2 regions of the Desulfomicrobium escambiense DSM 10707 genome follow, and region 2 is predicted to be linked to the other one. Evidence: predicted binding sites of a transcription regulator. Region 2 holds the regulator's gene; the other holds the start of a gene.

Region 1 (6,535 bases), on a different contig from region 2:
CACGGCGGCATCCTGGACCGCATCGACAGCCTGCTTTTCACCCTGCCGCTCTACTGCGGCCTGGCTGCGCTTTTTCCCTTTTTCGCCTAGCGTGACGCCATGAAGTACATCTCCCCCCTCGTCTCACCGGTTTTCGGCCGGTCCGGCCCCCGCTCCCTGGCCATCCTGGGCAGCACGGGCTCCATCGGCACCAGCGCCCTGCGCGTCGTGGCCAAGAACCCGGACGCCTTGCGCGTCGTTGCCCTGGCCGGAGCCCGGAACGTCGAACTGCTCGCGAGCCAGGCCGGCATGTTCCGCCCCAGGTATCTGGCGGTCCTGACCGAAGAGGGGGCCCGGGAACTGCGCGGGCTGCTGCCGGTCGGCTACGCGCCGGAAATCCTCGTCGGCCGCGACGGGTACGCCGCACTGGCCACCCTGCCCGAAGCGGACCTCGTGCTGGCCGCCCAGGTCGGCGCGGCCGGGCTGGTCCCGGCCCTGGCCGCGGCCAGGGCCGGCAAGGTCCTCTGCCTAGCCAACAAGGAGGCCCTCGTCCTGGCCGGAGAGCTCTTTCGCAGGACATGCGCCGAGTCCGGCGCGGTCATCCTGCCCGTGGACTCGGAGCACAACGCCCTGTTCCAGGCCTTTGCCGGACACGACGGGCGGCAGGCCGTGCGCCTCATCCTGACCGCCTCGGGCGGACCTTTCCGCACCTGGCCGGCCGAGAAGATTCGGACCGTCACCCCGGCCCAGGCCCTCAAGCACCCCAACTGGTCCATGGGCGCAAAAATCTCCATCGATTCCGCGACCATGATGAACAAGGGGCTCGAAATCATCGAGGCCGTGCACCTCTACGGGGCCGACCTCGACGAAGTGGATGTGGTGGTCCACCCCCAGTCCATCGTCCACTCCCTCGTCGAGTATGCGGACGGCTCCCAGCTGGCCCACCTGGGCGTGCCGGACATGGAGATCCCCATCGGCTACTGCCTGGGCTACCCCGAGCGGCTCAACATCGGCCTGGAGCGGCTGGACCTGGCCAAGGTCGGCACCCTGACCTTCGAAGGGCCCGACCCCGAACGCTTTCCCTGCCTGCGCCTGGCCCGCGAGGCCCTGGCCGCCGGAAGTCCCGTTGTCCTCAACGCGGCCAACGAAGTGGCCGTGCAGGCCTTCCTGGACGGCCGCATCTCTTTTCCGGGCATCGCCCGGCTCATCGAGGAAATGCTCTCCATGCACGCCTTGACCTGCGTGCAGGATTTGGACGACATTCTCTCCCTCGACGCGCAAACACGAACACGGGCCGCAGAGGCCCTGGGAAGAGGGGAATGGTGACCAGCATCCTGGCGGTTGTGCTTGTCCTGGGCGGACTGATCTTTTTCCACGAGCTCGGCCACTTCGTCGTGGCCCGGCGCCTTGGCATGGGCGTGAGCGTCTTCTCGCTGGGGTTCGGGACGCGGCTCTTCGGCGTCACCCGCGGCAAGACGGATTACCGCGTCTGCGCCTTCCCCCTGGGCGGCTACGTGCAGCTGGTCGGCGAATCGCCCGACGCGGAACTCCCCGAAGGGTTCACGCAGGAGGAGTCCTTCTCCCGTCGGCCACCCTGGCAACGCATGCTCGTCGTGCTGGCCGGCCCGGCCTTCAATTTTCTCCTGGCCTGGCTCATCTTCTGGGGCCTGGCCTACAGCCAGGGCGTGCAGGAAATGCTGCCGGTCATCGGCCAGGTGACCAACGCCAGCGCAGCCCAAGAAGCCGGTCTCGTCCCGGGCGACCGCATCGTCGAGATCGACGGCCAACCCATAGCCGTCTGGGACGATCTGGTCAGCCGCATCGAAGCCAACACGGGAGCCGCCATGCAGGTCACGGTGGCCCGCGGCCGCGAAATCGTGTCCCTGGCCGTGACCCCGCGACTACAGGAGAAGCGCAACCTCTTCGGCGAGATCAAGGTCGTGCCCATGATGGGCATCGCCCCGAGCGGCGAGCTCTCCAGCCGAGAACTGAGCTTCCTGGCCGCGGCGGTGCAGGGCGGTCGGCAGATCAAGGAAGTCAGCACCCTCATGGTCATGGGCATCGTCAAGCTGGTGGAGCGGGTCATCCCCTGGACCGACATGGGCGGGGTCATCCTCATCTCCGAGATGATCCACAAGGAGGCCCAGAACGGGCTGGTCAACCTGCTGGCCCTGACCGCGCTGATCAGCATCAACCTGGGCATCCTGAATCTGCTGCCCATCCCGGTCCTGGACGGAGGGCACATCCTCTTCTTCTTCCTGGAAACCATCACCGGCCGCCCCCTGAGCCCCAAGGTGCAGCAGGCGGCGCTTAGGATAGGCATGACGCTCCTGCTCATGCTCATGATCGTGGCGACCTTCAATGACATCCTGCGCCACTTCCGCTAGCCTCTTCCTGGCGCTGAACTGCGCCGAGGAACGCCTGCAGGTCGTTCTGGGCACGCCCGGAAGCCTCCTCTTCAGCGAGGAGATTCTCTGCCCCGGCCAGTCCATCCGCCACCTGCCCACGGCCATGGAGCGCGCTCTGGCCGTGCGCGGTGCCACAGCCCGCGACCTCGCCGGCATCGCCTGCGTGCGTGGCCCCGGGTCCTTCACGGGCCTGCGCATCGCCCACGCGGCCATGTACGGCCTGTCCCGGGCCTTCGCCATCCCCATGGCCGGGCTGGCCTACCTGGAGTTGCTGGCCGCTCAGGCCACGGATTTCGCCACCGGGGAAACCTGGGTGCTGACCTACGCCCGCAAAGGGCAGGTCTACATGCAGGGGTTCTCGAACGGCCTGGCTCTCGGTCCGGTCCGGCCCGCGCGCGTCGCCCAGGCGCTGGGCCTGCTCGCCGACCGTCCCGCCCCGCTCTTTCTGCTTGGCAGCGGCCTGCGCACGAATCCCGAACTGCAGGGACTGGCCAATGCGTCCGTCCTTCCTCCCCTCCTAGACACGCCGACGCCGACGGCCCTGCTCGCCGCGGCATGCGCTGCCTCCTACGCCGGCAGCCCTCCCCCGCCCCTGTACCTGCGCAAATCCGACGCCGAGGACAACCTCGACGCCATCGCCCAGTCCCGCGGCATTCCCAGCGATGAAGCGCGGCGTCACATCCCGGACTTCGAGTGATCCGTCCGACATGAATTGTCGGACAAATTTCCCCTAAAGAAAATCCGCTCCCTGCCGATTCAGTCATCAAGAGCAATAAAGCGGCCCCGTCAGGCTGCGAATCCAAAGGCAAGGATGCCGACAATCTTTCAAGGAGGAATTACCTATGTCACTCATCATCAACCACAACCTGATGGCCATGACCGCGGCCCGAAATCTTTCCGGCGCCTACGGCAACCTTTCCACCTCAGTGAACCGCCTGTCCTCGGGTCTGCGCATCACCACGGCGGCCGACGACGCCGCGGGCCTCGCCATCCGCGAGCTCATGCGCGCCGACATCGCGTCCCTGAACCAGGGTGTGCGAAACGCCAACGACGCCATCTCCATGATCCAGACCGCTGACGGCGCCCTGCAGGTCATCGACGAAAAGCTGATCCGCATGAAGGAACTGGCTGAGCAGGCCGCCACCGGTACCTACACTTCGGACCAGCGCCTGATCATCGACTCGGAATACCAGCAGATGGCCTCGGAAATCACCCGAATCGCCAACGCCACGGACTTCAACGGCATCTACCTGCTGAACGGCAACCTTTCGAGCGACACCTTCAGTGGTGGTGGCCTACAGTCCACCGGCAAGCTCAAGGTCCACTTCGGAACGGCCAATGACAGCGCCGAGGACTACTACTACATCAAAATTGGTACTTCGACCGCATCGGCACTCGGCGTTGGAAACGCTGCAGATCCGGACTTAGATGGCGGGTATTCAATCTCGACCCAGGAAGGAGCTCAGAAGTCTCTCGAAGCACTGAACAAGGCCATCATTTCCAAGGACAACATCCGCGCCAACCTGGGCGCCCTGCAGAACCGCCTGGAAAACACCATCACCAACCTGACGGTCCAGGCCGAGAACCTGCAGGCAGCGGAATCCCGGATCTCCGACGTGGACGTGGCCACGGAAATGACCAACTTCGTGCGCAACCAGATTCTGACCCAGTCGGCGGTGGCCATGCTGTCCCAGGCCAACACCCTGCCGCAGATGGCGCTGCAGCTCATGCAGGGATAACCTCCTTGAGTTGACGACGCATTCCCGGCCGGGTCGCGGAAGCGGCCCGGCCTTTTTTCCCTGAAGGGATGGCACCGAGTTTGCTTGAGTCCTGGATGCGAACGCACCTCATCCCAAAGCACGCGAGGCCCCATGGCTGACGACCTGACCACCACTCTCACTTCCGGAGCCATACGATTCACCGGGCTCGGTTCGGGCACCGACTTCGAGTCCATGGTCACCAAGCTGGTCGAGGTCGAGCAGACGCACACCAAACGCCTGCTCAGTTGGCGCGCCCAGTGGGACGCCAAGAGCGAAAGCTTCGACTCCCTGTCCTCGTCCCTGCTTTCGCTCAAAACGACACTGGATTCCATGAACACGCCGGACGAGTTTCTGGTCAAACAGGCCGCCTCGTCCAACTCCGCGGTCCTGACCGCCACGGCCGGCAGCGCGGCGGAAGAAAGTTCCCATCAAATCGAGGTCGTGTCCCTGGCGACCAACGACATGCACATGGGGGCGGTAATTTTTTCCTCGCCCGACGCGGTCATCAGCGGCGGGGCGGCCGGGACCTTCGCTTTCACCGTGGGCAACCAGCAGGTCTCTGTGGACGTGACTCCCACCACGACCCTGTCCCAGTTTGCGAATCTCATCAATTCCGACCCGGACAACCGCAATGCCGTACGCGCCAGCGTCATCAACGACGGTAGCGGCTACCGCCTGCAGATCCGCAGCATGGATCTGGGCGCGGGCAACGACTTCATCATCGACGATACCGCGACTTCCGGAAACCTCCTCCAGAGTTTCGGGAAAAACCAGTTCATCGAGACCCAGAACGCCAGCAACGCGCAACTCCGCGTGGACGGCTATCCCGTCGGAACGCCCACCCAGACCGCGGACATCCTCAGGGCCACCCTGGCCGCCACGGCCGCAACGGATCTGGTTGCGGCCAGCGGCGGGACATTCAAGTTCGCCTACGCCGGGAACATCCATTCCATCGCCGTTGCGGCCACAGACACATGGGCCGACCTGGCCGCGAATATCACGGCCGCCACAGGCATCACTGCCTCCGCAACCGACGTCTCCGGCAGTCTTGAATTCACCCTGACCGGGGAGCCGGGCTCGGCCAACCAGATTTCCATCATCAACGCCCCGGGCACGAGCGTCGAAAGCCTGCAGGCCCGCCACTTCAGCCAGATCCAGGGCGCCACGGACGGGTACATCGAGCGGGCGAGCAACGCCATTTCCGACATCATCCCCGGCGTGACCATGAACCTGACCAGCACGGGCACCACGACCCTGACCACCAGTCTGGACCCGGAATCCGTGACCGAAAACATGCTGACCTTCGTCGAGTCCGTGAACGCCGTGCTACAGCAAATCAAGGAGCAGACCCAGGTCACGACGGTGGGCGCCAACGTGTCCGGCTCCTTGCTGACGGGCAACTACGGGTTGCAGATGATCCAGCAGAAGCTCAAGAACATTCTGGCGGAAAAGGGCCTGGGCTTCGACTACGACCTGGACCCCATCACCTCCCTGGGCAGCATCGGCATCACCACGGATACCAGCGAAGGCTCCCCAACCTTCGGACTTCTGACCCTGGACCAGGGCGCCTTCTTCTCGGCCCTGACATCGAACCCGGACGCCGTGGCCCGCCTCTTCAGCGCGGACTACTATCCGTCGACCAAGGAAGTGGTTGACGGCCAGGCAGTGGAGTCATCCAATTTCAAGTTCGACTCCTACCTCAAAGGCATCACCGGCGCGGGAGACTTCGCCATTTCGTACACGGTGGATGCCGGAGGCAACATCACTGCCGCGAGCATAAACGGTTATTCCGCCAACATCGACGGCAACAAGATTGTCGCCTCAGGCGGTGGCAACATTTCACGCGGCCTGGCCGTCGAGGTCATCAACCTGACCGCCGGCACGTATTCCGGTCAAGTCCAGATCAAGTCCGGCAAGGCCGAGGAACTGTCGCAGGAAATCAAAAAACTGACGGACCCCCTGACGGGCACCCTGGAGATCCTCAAGGACAACTACCAGGACATCATGGACTCCATCGACGACAAGATCGCCTACGAGGAGCGGCGGCTGGCCCTGCTGGAGCGCACCCTGCGGCTGCGCTTCGCCAACCTCGAGGCAGTCCTGGGCAATTACGACAACATTTCCACGCAACTCAGCTCGCAAATCAAGAGCCTCCCCGGCTCCTCCAGCAGTTAAGGAGACAAGCAGTGCACAAAGCCGCTAACGCATACATGCAGACTCACGTCACCACCACGACCCCGGGACACCTCGTGGTCATGCTCTACGACGGGGCCATCACCTTCCTCGAACAGGCCAAGGAGGAGATTGAGGCCAAGAACTTCGCCAAGAAAGGCATCCTCATCTCCCAGGCCCTGGACATCATCGCCGAACTCGACGGCTCCCTGAACA
Region 2 (6,535 bases):
CGCACCGACAGCTTCTCCATGTCCTGCAGCACTTCACGCCACTGCCCGGCGAAGTCGGGCTGGCGCAGGTCCATGCCCATGGCCAGGCCCGGGTAGTCCTTGGACGGGGACGAGAAGAACAGCTCGATCAGGGCCGGGGCCATGCGGGCAGGCAGACCGTCCACGCAGAAGAAGCCCATGTCCTCGAAGACGCGCAGGGCCGTGCTCTTGCCGGAGCCCGACATGCCCGAGACGATGACGACGTTTTTGAGTTCGCTGCGTTTTTCCATGTGGGCGTGCCCTGCGCGGTTTTCAGACGGACTGCAGCAGCCGCCACAGGCTTTCGCCGTCGGCGGCGTCGGAAAAAGCCTGACGGAAGCCGGTGTCCTTGAGCAGGCGCGAGATTGTGGCCAGGATCTTCAGGTGCAGGCCCACCACGTTGGAGGGGGCCAGGACCGTGAAGAAGATGGTGGCCGGCTTGTGGTCCAGGCTGGCGAAATCGACGCCCTCGCGGCTGCGGCCCACGATGACCATGACCTGGCCGAGGCTGTCCAGCTTCCCGTGGGGGATGGCGATGCCGTCGCCGATGCCCGTGGTGCCGAGCAGTTCTCGGTCCATGAGCACCTGGGCCACGCGATTGGCGTCCACGCCGGGAAATTTGGCCGGAAGCGACGAAACGAGTTCGGCCAGGACCTCCTTCTTGGTCCTGGCCGAAAGGTCGGGAATGATCAGGTCCTTGTCCAGATATTCGGCAAGCTTCATGCCCTTATACCCCAGGGTCGATGAGGCCGAAGTCGCCGGTCTTGCGGCGGTAGATGACATTGACGCGTTCGTTCTCGGCGTTCAGGAAGACGAGGAAGTCGTTCTCCGTCTTGCCGAGCTGCATGGCGGCCTCTTCGACGACCATGGGTTTGGGCTCGAAGTGGTCGGTCTGCTGGATGCTCTGTCTGCGCTTGCCCGTGGTGTCCTCGTCGAAGCTGATGACGTCCATGCGCACGGTCTCGCCACCGGCCTTGCGCTTGCTCTTGTCCTTGTCGCGGATCTTGCGCATCTGGGCCTCGAGCTTGTCCCACACCATGTCCACGGTGGAGTACATGTCCTCGCTGTCCTCGCGGGCGGAGATGTGCACGTTCTTGCCGGTCAGGACGACGTCGGCGATATGGCGGAATTTCTCGACTTCGAGATTGACCTGCAGTTCGGCGTCAGGGGTGCCGGCCATGAATTTGCCGAGCTTGCCGAAACGGTCCTTGGCGTACTTGCGCAGGTGGTCGGAAGGGTCGAAGTTCTTGAAGTTGAAGACAATCCTCATGGAATCCTCCTCGTCAGTTGAGGGTCAACCCCGCGTCTTCCCCGAAGGGCGGCGAAGGGTGGGATATCAAAACACCTGCTTGCGCTTGGATGAGGACTCGATGCCCAGAACGGCGCGGTATTTGGCCACCGTGCGGCGGGCGATGTTCACATCCAGCTTCTCCTTGAGCACCGCTGCGATCTTCTCGTCGCTGTAGGGGTGCTTAGGGTCTTCCTCGCTGACCATCTTCTTGATGATGGCCTTGACGGATTCGGAGCCCACCTGGGTGCCGTCGTCCATCTCCAGCGCGGAATTGAAGAAAAATTTCAGCTCAAAGATGCCGTGCGGTGTGGCCACGTACTTGCTCGTGGTGATGCGGCTGACCGTGGACTCGTGCATCTCGATGTCGTCGGCCACGTCCTTGAGGATCAGGGGCTTTAGCTTGGTCACGCCGTGCTCGAAGAAGGCCCGCTGAAACCGCACGATGCTCTCGACCACCTTATACAGGGTTCTCTGCCTTTGGTGCAAGCTCTTCATGAGCCACATGGCCGAACGCATCTTGTCGTGCAGGTACTCCCGGTCCGGGCCCTTCACCGCCAAGTTCGTGTCTTCCATGTAGTAGGGGCTCAGCTGCAGCTTGGGCAGGCCGTCGTCGTTCATGACGATGACGAAATCGCCTTCGTACTCGTAGACGAAGACGTCGGGGCTGACGAAAACGGTGTTGTCGCTGCCGTAGCTCGCGCCGGGCATGGGGTCCAGGGTCTGGATGATGTCCAGGTAGGCCTTCAGGTCCTCCATCTGGATCTTGAACTTGCGCAGGAGCGGCTTGTAGCGGCGCTTCTCGATGTCTTCCAGGTGCTCGTCGACCAGGGAGATGAGGATGGGGTCGTCCTGGCCCAAGACCTCCAACTGGATGAGCAGGCACTCCTTGGGGGAACGGGCGGCCACGCCTACCGGGTCGAAGCGCTGCAGTCGGTACAGGACGGACTGGACCAGGGCCAGGGGCGAGAGGGTCTCGGAGGCGATCTCCTCGGCGCTGGTCGTCAGGTAGCCCAGGGAGTCCAGGTTGCCGATGATGGCCTCGCCGATGGCCTCCTCCTCTTCGGTTATGTTGGAGAGGCAGAGCTGCCACAGAAGGTGGCCTTCCAGGGAAGGCTTGCCCGAGAGCCTGGCCTCGTAAGACATCATCTCTTCGAGGGCCTCGGTCTCCTTGAACTGCACCTGCTTGGTCGTACTCGAAAAGTCGCCGAGGTAGTTCTCCCAGTCGGCGTTGCGCATGAGCTCGGCGTCGTCGAAGGACACGTCGGCCCGCTGCTCGGCGGGCGGGGCCTGGGCTTCGACCTCCTCGGAGAGTTCCCGCGGCGCTTCCTCAAGCATCGGATTTTCCAGCAGTTCCTGCTGAACGGCTTCGAGGAGCTCGAATCGGGAGAGCTGAAGCAGCTTGATGGCCTGCTGCAGCTGCGGAGTCATGACCAGCTGCTGCGTCAGCTTGAGGTTCTGTCGAAGTTCAAGGCCCATAGTGTCTCTGTCGTCTACGCGTAAGATGCAGTGTTGTCGTCGGCGGATTCATCCAGCAAAGACTTTGCCACAGAAGGCAGGTCGTGGCAATCCTTGGGAAATCGGCACGCCGCTAAAGGCTGAAACCCTCGCCGAGATAGACCTTGCGCGCCCCGGGGTCGGCGACGATTTCGTCGGGGCTGCCGCTCAGGATGATGCGGCCGTCATACACCAGATAGGCGCGGTCGCAGATCTGCAGGGTCTCGCGCACGTTGTGGTCGGAGATGAGCACGCCGATGCCCTTGGCCTTGAGGCCCTCGATGATGGTCTGGATGTCGTCCACGGCCAGGGGGTCGATGCCGGCGAAGGGTTCGTCCAGCAGGATGAACTTCGGGTCGCGGATCAGGGCGCGGGCGATTTCGAGCCTGCGCCGCTCGCCGCCGGACAGGTAGGCCGCCTGCTGGTCCTGCAGGCGGGTGATGCCCAGTTCATCTAGGAGCCTGTCGGCCGTGCGCTTCTGCTCCTCGGCCGTGCGGCCGGAGTATTCCAGGATGAGCTGCAGGTTCTGGCGCACGGTCAGCTTGCGGAAGATGGAGCTTTCCTGGGGCAGGTAGCTCATGCCCAGGCGGGCGCGCTTGTGCAGGGGCCAGCGGGTGATGTCCACGCCGTCGAGGGTGACCTCGCCGCGGGTGGGCGTGACGATGCCGGCAAGCATGTAGAAGGTCGTGGTCTTGCCGGCGCCGTTGGGGCCCAGCACGCCGACGACCTCGCCCTGGCGCACGTCGAGGTCGATGTCGCGGACAACGTCCCGGACCCCGTAGCGTTTGGCCAGCTGGCGGCCTGACAGGGTCGTCACGGCTTGAGCTCCTTGGTGTCGGCCGGGGTGTTGAAGATGGCCTCGACCCGCTGCTTGCCGCCCAGGACTTCGCTGCGGTTCTCCCGCATGTAGAGCTTGATGACTTCGCCCTGGATTTTGTTGGCACCTTCCATGAGCACGGGGTCGCCTTCGAGGGTCAGGATTTCCGTGGCCGTTTCGTATGTGGCCTTGGCGCAGGTGCCGGAGCGTCCCCTGTCGGCCTTCAGGCGGACATTGCCCTGGGAGACGATTTTCTTGATGGAGCTTTGCTGGTCCATGGCGGTCTGGGTGGAGTTGCCTCCGCCTTGCTTTTTGTCGAGGAACACGGTCAGGGTGTCGGACCACATCTCGACGTCCTGGCGGATGACGTGCACCGACCCGGAAAAGAGCACCTGATCGCCTTTCTGGGTGTAGGTCATGGTGTCGGACGTGATCTTGACCGGCACGGTCTGCTCCGCCGCCCACAGGGGGGCGGCCCATGCCAGGAGGAGAATCAGAATGAGTGAACGCATAGATGTTCCCGCTCGTCAGTTCAGGGTGACCTGGACGTAGCCGCGGGCCAGGATGTCGCCCGTGTCCAGGAAATAGGTCAGGGTGTCGGAACTGCCCTGCATGGAATCGCTTGAAATGTCGATGTGGCCGGACAGAACCAGGGTGCGGTTGCCGCCCGTGTAGTCGAGGGTGTCGGCGCGCATGCGGTATTCCCCCCGGGTGGCGTTGACGCCGTCCCACATCCTGGCGCGGTCCTCCTTCTGCCAGACCTGCCCCTTGGGCGCCGTGACTTCGACGTGGTCCTCGCCGTCCTCGCCCCAGTAGGTGATGACGGGGTCCGTCAGGATCAGCTCGTCTCCGGCCTCGGCGTAGTCCGCCCCGGCAGCGCTCAGGTTCCAGAGCTTTTTGCCGTCCTTGCCCTGGCTCAGGTTCACGCCCTTGAGGCTCAGGTCCACGTCCACGTTGCGGGCGATGTCGGGGTCCAGACGCTCGGGCCACAGCATGCGCCAACCCAGGACGGCGATGCCGGCCAGGACGAGAAGGGTCAGCAGGGCCGCCAAGGCTCGTTTCATGCCGTCAGCCACTCCCGCCACATGACGTCGAGCTTGCCCTGGGCGCGCAGGACGAAGTCCAGGGCCTCGCGCACGGCCCCGTGGCCGCCCATGGCCCGGGTGGTCCAGGCCGCGAGCTTGAGAATCTCGGGACGGGCGTTGGGCACGGCGATGGGGAAGCCGACCATGGACATGGGCGCGGCGTCGACCCAGTCGTCGCCGACGTAGGCCATGTGCTCGAAGGGGATGCCGGTCTTCTCGGAAATTTCTCGCATGGCCGGCACCTTCCGGTGGTGCCCGTAATAATAGTGGCCGATGCCCAGTTCCGTCACGCGCCGCTTCACGGCCGGGGACTCCAGGCCCGTGATGACTGCGAACTCGATGCCGGCCTTGGGGCCGAGCTTGATGCCGAGGCCGTCCTGGACGTTGAAGCGCTTCATGACGCAGCCGGATTCGTCGTAGTACAGGCCGCCGTCGGTCAGCACCCCGTCCACGTCCAGGATCATGAGGCGCACGTCGCGGGCCAGGCGCTCAGCATTCATTGGGGACGCTCCAGATGGCCGCCAGCTCCGAGAGCAGGGTGCGGGCCTTGGCCAGGGGCCAGGAGTTGGGGCCGTCGCACAGGGCCTTGTCCGGGTCCGGGTGAATCTCCATGAACAGGCCCTGGCAGCCGCTGGCAACGGCCGCTCGCGCCAGGGGCGGCACGAACTCGCGCTGGCCGCCCGAGGACGTGCCCTGGCCGCCCGGGAGCTGCACCGAGTGCGTGGCGTCGAAGATGACCGGGCAGCCGAACTGCTTCATGATGACCAGGGACCGGAAATCGACCACGAGGTTGTTGTAGCCGAACATGGAGCCGCGCTCCGTCAGCCAGATGCGCGTGAACCCTTCGGAGCGGATCTTCTCGACCGGGCCGCGCATGTCCCAGGGGGCCATGAACTGGCCCTTCTTGATGTTCACGACGCGTTCGGTGCGGGCCGCGGCCAACAGCAGGTCCGTCTGGCGGCAGAGGAAGGCCGGGATCTGCAGCACGTCGGCCACCTCGGCGGCCAGGGAGGCCTGGCGCGGCTCGTGGATGTCCGTGATGATGGGCAGGCCCGTGCGGCTCTTGATCTGGGCCAGCCAGTCGAGCCCGGTGTCCAGGCCCGGCCCCCGGAAACTCCCCCCCGCGGTGCGGTTGGCCTTGTCGTAGGAACTCTTGAAGACCAGGGGCAGGCCAAGCTCCGCGCAGATGGCCTGCAGCTCCACGGCCACGGTCATGGCCACGTCGAGGCTCTCCAGGACGCAGGGTCCGGCGATGAGGAAGGGGCGGTCGGCGACCAGTTCGGCGCAGTCGATCATGGTTCCTGCTCGGGTTTCTTGTTGGCCACGGCCGCGGCGATGAACTCGCGGAACAGCGGGTGGGGCAGCATGGGCCGGGAGGTGAACTCGGGGTGGAACTGGCAGCCCAGGAACCACGGGTGGTCCTTGATCTCCACGATCTCCACCAGGCTCTTGTCGGGCGAGGTGCCGCTGATGGTCAGGCCGGCCTCCTCGAAGCGCTTCTGGTAGGCGCCGTTGAATTCGTAGCGGTGGCGATGGCGTTCCGATACCTCGGCCTGGCCGTAGGCCTCGAAGGCGCGGGTGTTCTTCTCGATGACGCAGGGGTAGGCGCCCAGACGCATGGTGCCGCCCTTCTCGCTGGCCATGTCGCGGCGCTGCACGCACTTCTTGCGGAAGTCGAACCACTCCTTCATCAGATAGATGACCGGGTCCGGCGTGGTCAGGTCGAACTCCTCGGAGTTGGCCTTGGCCAGGCCCATGACGCTTCTGGCGTACTCGATGACCGCGCACTGCATGCCCAGGCAGATGCCGAAGAAGGGGACCTTGTTCTCG

What was found. The regulator sigma-54, encoded in region 2, starts transcription at its own class of promoters, with help from an activator protein. The targets are predictions, from matches to a motif close to CTGGCACGGNNNNTGCTT.
Region 1: the regulator sigma-54 is predicted to act here: its motif matches at 4,195-4,212, upstream of fliD (flagellar filament capping protein FliD).

What each region holds. Positions count from the first base shown of each region.
Region 1 covers NZ_AUAR01000005.1:8,515-15,049, reverse strand. Annotated here, with positions in the region: gene G394_RS0105590 (phosphatidate cytidylyltransferase) at 1-90, shown strand, start outside; gene dxr (1-deoxy-D-xylulose-5-phosphate reductoisomerase) at 100-1,305, shown strand; gene rseP (RIP metalloprotease RseP) at 1,299-2,366, shown strand; gene tsaB (tRNA (adenosine(37)-N6)-threonylcarbamoyltransferase complex dimerization subunit type 1 TsaB) at 2,341-3,084, shown strand; gene G394_RS0105570 (flagellin N-terminal helical domain-containing protein) at 3,230-4,126, shown strand; gene fliD (flagellar filament capping protein FliD) at 4,259-6,322, shown strand; gene fliS (flagellar export chaperone FliS) at 6,334-6,535, shown strand, end outside.
Region 2 covers NZ_AUAR01000027.1:15,206-21,740, forward strand. Annotated here, with positions in the region: gene rapZ (RNase adapter RapZ) at 1-269, opposite strand, end outside; gene G394_RS0115385 (PTS sugar transporter subunit IIA) at 292-741, opposite strand; gene hpf (ribosome hibernation-promoting factor, HPF/YfiA family) at 746-1,288, opposite strand; gene rpoN (RNA polymerase factor sigma-54) at 1,355-2,785, opposite strand; gene lptB (LPS export ABC transporter ATP-binding protein) at 2,898-3,620, opposite strand; gene G394_RS0115405 (LptA/OstA family protein) at 3,617-4,132, opposite strand; gene lptC (LPS export ABC transporter periplasmic protein LptC) at 4,148-4,684, opposite strand; gene G394_RS0115415 (KdsC family phosphatase) at 4,681-5,205, opposite strand; gene kdsA (3-deoxy-8-phosphooctulonate synthase) at 5,195-6,001, opposite strand; gene G394_RS0115425 (CTP synthase) at 5,998-6,535, opposite strand, start outside.